2 linked regions of the Persicobacter psychrovividus genome follow. The protein of the gene in region 2 interacts with the protein of the main gene of each other region in a pairwise test. Links are inferred from orthologs where the notes say so. Each region holds a gene or a part of one and is shown on either strand. Other genes may lie near its edges.

Region 1 (2,888 bases), 1.7 Mb from region 2 along the record:
CTTTTAACCTCCGCACGGCGGATTTAAGCTACAATGCTTATCTCGAATACCACTTTTTCACCAAAGAGAAACCCGGCTTCACCCCTTTTAATACGATGTCCCATTTGGGGAGAAAAGGACGATTTCTGAACCTGGGAGCAGGATTCAGATACGATGGCGGTGCTATGGGGTATATTGAAGAAGGGAGTGATTTCAGTGCGGAAAATGTAAAAACCACAGGAAGCCTGGCCACTGCCATAGACCTTTTCTATGAGGAACCGATGGCCAAAGGGGCTGTCCTGAATTTATATGGAGCCTTTTACCGTTTCGATTATGGTCCCAACTACCTGAATACTATTGGGGTGATGAACCCCGGTATTTCTGATGGGTCTGCTCTGCCACAAGGCGCGGGAATCTCGCAATATTATTTGGGAACGGGGAATGTAGGCTATTTGAATGCAGCCTATATTCTGCCATTTACTATTGGTGAGGTTGGGCGATTGCAGCCTTGGGCAGCACTTCAGTACAAAGACTTTGAGGGGCTTAAAGATGCATCCATGCAGTATGATATTGGTATGCACTACTTAATCGTAGGGCATAATATTAAGCTGTCAATGGCTTATTCTACCAGACCTATTTACAATGAAAACATGGAGCTTGATTCAAGCAAAGGACTTTTCATTACCCAGATGCAATTCCGATTCTAAGTCATTTATTACATCTTGTAATTCAATGGGCTACTCAATTTTTGGGTAGCCTTTTGTTTTATTTAAAACCTTTCTGCTTGACGTTGTCTATTTATAACAGATGATTTGATGATGATAAGGATCCCTCATAGCTTTATATTTCTTTTAATTATTGAATTAATCTTTTAACTTACTATAAGATTGTGCAGGTCGCCGCTTTTTACAGTGGTTTTAACTTGTTCAAATATCGACATCAAACTAAAAAACATAAACTCATGAGTGTACTTGTAAATAAAAACTCAAAAATAGTAGTACAAGGCTTCACTGGCACAGAAGGTAGTTTCCATGCTGGTCAGATGATTGAATACGGCACCAATGTGGTGGCCGGCGTAACCCCAGGAAAAGGAGGAAGCACACACCTTGAGAGACCCGTTTTTAATACCGTTCAAGAAGCTGTGGATGCAACCAGTGCGGATGTATCCATTATTTTTGTGCCCCCAGCATTTGCAGCAGATGCAATTATGGAGGCTACAGCAGCAGGTATCGGGGTAATCATTTGTATTACAGAGGGAATTCCTGTATTGGACATGCAGGCGGCAAAAGCTTATGTGAAAGAAAAAGGTGCGACTTTGATCGGGCCAAACTGCCCAGGAGTTATTACACCTGAGGAAGCTAAAGTAGGAATTATGCCTGGCTTTATTTTCAAGAAAGGACGTATTGGCTTGGTTTCAAAATCAGGAACCTTGACCTACGAAGCGGCAGACCAAATAGTAAAAGCAGGTATGGGTATCTCAACAGCAATCGGTATTGGTGGTGACCCGATCATCGGAACATCAACCAAAGAGGCTGTGGAGTTACTGATGAACGACCCGGAGACTGACGCTATTGTGATGATCGGTGAGATTGGTGGAAACTATGAAGCAGAAGCCGCTCGTTGGATTCAGGCGCAAGGTAATCCAAAGCCTGTGGTAGGTTTTATTGCAGGGCAGACCGCACCAAAAGGTAAGCGTATGGGACATGCTGGCGCGATTATCGGTGGGGCTGATGATACCGCAGAAGCAAAAATGCGCATTATGGCTGAATGTGGTATTTCAGTGGTACAATCGCCTGCAGATATTGGTGCAGTGGTTGTTGAGGCGCTTTCAAAAGAAGAAGTTTAAGAAGTCATATATTAAGTTTAAGATTAAGGCCATTTCATTTGAGATGGCTTTTTTTGTGCCTGGTTTTTCGCTGTGGTAGCCTTGCCATATTTAGCCAAAAAAAATCCCCTTCAGCATTTCGCTAAAGGGGATTTAAGGTGTTTTATACTTGGCCTATTTTGCGTAGGCTACAGATCTCATTTCTCGGATAACAGTTACCTTAATCTGACCTGGGTATTGCATATCTTTCTCAATTTTCTGAGAAATCTGATATGACAATGATCCTGCGTGATCATCAGTTACTGATTCAGAATCTACCAACACGCGCAATTCACGACCCGCCTGAATAGCGAAACATTTGTTGACGCCTTCAAAGCTCATCGCCAGTGCTTCCATGTCTTTCAGACGCTTGATATACGACTCCATGACTTCGCGGCGAGCACCAGGACGAGAGCCAGAAACGGCATCACACGCCTGAATGATTGGCGCAATCATGGTGGTCATCTCCATTTCATCGTGGTGAGCACCAATGGCATTCACAACATCTGGGTGTTCCTTGTATTTCTTGGCCAATTCAGCACCTAACACTGCGTGTGGCAATTCTGGCTCTTCAGGCCATACCTTACCAATATCATGCAGCAATCCAGCACGTTTTGCCATTTTCGAGTTCAAGCCAAGCTCTGATGCCAATGTAGCACAAAGTTTAGCCACCTCGCGAGAGTGCTGTAACAGGTTCTGACCATAAGAGGAACGGAAGCGCATGCGTCCAACCAATTTGATCAGCTCTGGGTGAAGACCGTGAATCCCTAAATCAATACAGGTACGCTCTCCGATTTCAACAATCTCTTCTTCAATATTTTTGGTTGTTTTGGCAACAACCTCCTCAATACGTGCAGGGTGAATACGTCCATCAGCAACCAATCGGTGCAACGACAAACGAGCAACCTCACGACGTACAGGATCGAAACCTGAAATGATAATCGCCTCAGGGGTATCATCAACAATGATTTCCACGCCTGTTGCGGCTTCCAAAGTACGGATATTTCGACCTTCACGGCCAATAATCTTTCCTTTGATGTCATCG
Region 2 (2,892 bases):
ATAAATACAAGAGAAAATTATCCCTCTGCCTAAAAAAAATAAATAATTACGTCCATTTTTAAGCTAAAACAACCTATAAACCTTTAATTAGAACCTATTGATTATCAACTATTTGAAAACGCAAAACATCCCAACATTCTTCCTGTTTGAAAAAAAATAACGGCCTCAGGTAGAAATCTATTCCTAAATCCACTTTAAATAATCAAAAATTTAGATTATTTCGCATTAGGAATCCGCTATCTTAAAGAAAGAGGAATGGGCGTATTCCTTCATTGAACAGATTGCTTTATTTATTACTATATGCAGAACACGACCAAGACTTTACTGCTGATCAGACATGCAGAAGCACAGGAAGCTCATTATCATGAGCCGGACATCAAAAGAACGCTCACACAACATGGCATTCGTTCAGCCGCCAAGCTTGGGGAACACCTCAAACAGCAAAACTGTGTTTTTGACCACCTGATGGTGTCCACTGCTTTTAGAACTGAGATGACCGCCAAGCTGATCGCGGAACAGTTCGATTGGCCAATGAATAAAATTGAATATAGCGAAGAGTTGTATAATGCCTCGCCACGGGTCTTGTTGCAAAGTATTTGCAGTGCCCCTGAGGAAGTCAATACATTAGCCGTTGTGGCACATTACCCTGGGCTGCCGCATCTTGCAGAAGTCCTGACCAACAAAGAAATGCCCTTTCTTCAGCCGGCAGGTGTGATAAAAATAAGCCTTGAGGTGGATCACTGGCAGGAAGTATCGGAAGGCACAGGCACATTGATCGAGGTGATTAATGAGCTTTCTTAAAAGCGTGTTTAAACCAGAACATTCTCTTTTCCGCTGATAGAAAAAAAGCATAAAAAAAAGGCTGATAACTTCAAGTATCAGCCTTTTATTGTAATTATAATGGTCGATTATACCAATGCCTCTTTAACGCAATCTGCTGCATCTTTCAGTAAAATAGCAGAAACCACACGCAAACCGGACTCCTCGATAATCTTCGCTCCTTCTTCAGCATTTGTTCCCTGAAGACGAACAATAATCGGAATATCAATTTGGCCGATATTTTTGTAAGCTTCCACCACACCACTTGCTACACGGTCACAACGTACGATACCACCAAAAATATTGATCAAAATCGCTTTAACGTTCGGGTCCTGAAGGATAATGCGGAAACCAGCTTCTACTGTTTGTGCATTTGCCCCACCCCCAACATCAAGGAAGTTTGCAGGCTCACCACCTGAAAGCTTAATCATGTCCATGGTGGCCATTGCCAAACCGGCACCGTTCACCATACAGCCTACATTACCATCCAGCTTCACGTAGTTCAAGCCCGATTTTGAAGCTTCCACTTCCAAAGGATCTTCCTCCGACTCATCACGCAAAGCAATAAAATCTTTATGACGGTACAAAGCGTTATCGTCCAGGTTGATCTTAGCATCCACCGCAATAATTGCATCATCCGAGGCCTTCAATACCGGGTTAATTTCCACCTGTGAAGCATCGATTCCACGGTAAGCCTTATAAATGTTGGTAATGAACTTGATCATATTCTTCAGTGCCAAACCTTCCAAGCCTAAAGCGAAAGCCACTTTTCTTGCCTGATAAGCCTGTAAACCCACCTTAGGATCAACCCACTCTTTAATGATTTTTTCCGGCGTTTGTTCCGCTACTTCTTCAATGTCCACACCACCTTCGGTAGATGCCATGATAACGTCACAGCCTTTGGCACGATCCAGCAGTACACTCAGGTAAATTTCTGAAGGCTCCGATGCGCCAGGGTAGTAAACATCCTCTGAAACGATGATCTTGTTGACCTTTTTCCCTTCAGGGCCTGTTTGGGGAGTCACCAACTGCATCCCGATGATCTGGTCCGCTAACTGATACACCTCTTCCACATTTTTGGCGATTTTCACCCCGCCGCCTTTTCCACGGCCACCGGCGTGAATCTGCGCTTTTAAAACAAATACAGCCGTTTTTGTTTCTTCAAATAATTGACGTGCTGCATTGACAGCCACCTCGGGAGTTTCTGCCAATTTCTGTGCAGGAACCACCACGCCGTAGCTTTTTAATATGTCTTTTGCTTGATATTCGTGAATATTCATGGTTGTTGGGTTATTATTTGCTTGTCTTTCAACTAAAGTAAGTTAATTGAGGAAAATTACCAAAGATTTGCCCCGCAAGGAAACAGGATAAAGCTTGAATTTTTTATATGTTTGTAGCTTCTGAACCACAAGTGAGTAATTATCACGATAAAACAGGCACTAAGGCAAATGTTAAAAGCTAAAAATATTCACCGAAAATACGGCCACCTTGAGGTACTCAAAGGGGTGGACCTGCTGGTAAAAAAAGGAGAGATCGTTTCTATAGTAGGTGCATCGGGCGCAGGAAAAAGCACCCTGCTGCAAATTATCGGAACCCTCGACCATGCCGACTCCGGTGAAGTGTACATTGCCAATCAGGAAATTGGCCAGCTGAACAAAGATGGGCTTGCACGGTTTAGAAACCAGAAGATTGGATTTATCTTTCAGTTCCATAACCTGTTGCCGGAGTTTTCTGCCATAGAGAATGTCTGTTTACCCGCTTTTCTTGCTGGTACTGATAAAGAAACCGCAGAACTTGAAGCACAGCACCTGCTCGATCGTCTTGGGCTTGGACACCGAATGAACCATAAGCCGGGAGAACTTTCTGGGGGTGAGCAACAGCGTGTGGCAGTGGCCAGGGCACTGATCAACAAGCCGGACATTATTTTTGCTGACGAACCTTCGGGTAACCTCGACAGCATTGGCGCTCAGAACTTGCACGCACTTTTCTTTGAATTGCGTGATGAGCTCGACCTGACCTTCGTGATCGTAACTCACAACCCCGAGCTGGCAGATATGACCGACCGTAAATTGA

The links.
Region 1: the proteins of sucC (region 2) and sucD interact in binary tests that used the Escherichia coli proteins (3 or more experiments, as listed by UniProt). The link is inferred for Persicobacter psychrovividus from one-to-one orthologs.

The regions. Positions count from the first base shown.
Region 1 is NZ_AP025292.1:2,642,012-2,644,899, reverse strand. What follows is about bases 19-2,882. They hold sucD (succinate--CoA ligase subunit alpha), read left to right. Parts: upstream 19-940; coding sequence 941-1,825; downstream 1,826-2,882. Other genes in these bases: rny (ribonuclease Y), read right to left, coding at 1,979-2,882; AABK40_RS11205 (hypothetical protein), read left to right, coding at 19-686. In the rest of the region: more of AABK40_RS11205, read left to right, coding at 1-18; more of rny, read right to left, coding at 2,883-2,888. UniProt on the Escherichia coli protein: Succinyl-CoA synthetase functions in the citric acid cycle (TCA), coupling the hydrolysis of succinyl-CoA to the synthesis of either ATP or GTP and thus represents the only step of substrate-level phosphorylation in the TCA.
Region 2 is NZ_AP025292.1:967,360-970,251, reverse strand. The notes cover bases 5-2,872. They hold sucC (ADP-forming succinate--CoA ligase subunit beta), read right to left. Parts: upstream 2,100-2,872; coding sequence 909-2,099; downstream 5-908. Other genes in these bases: AABK40_RS04400 (ABC transporter ATP-binding protein), read left to right, coding at 2,268-2,872; AABK40_RS04410 (SixA phosphatase family protein), read left to right, coding at 301-801. In the rest of the region: more of AABK40_RS04400, read left to right, coding at 2,873-2,892. UniProt on the Escherichia coli protein: Succinyl-CoA synthetase functions in the citric acid cycle (TCA), coupling the hydrolysis of succinyl-CoA to the synthesis of either ATP or GTP and thus represents the only step of substrate-level phosphorylation in the TCA.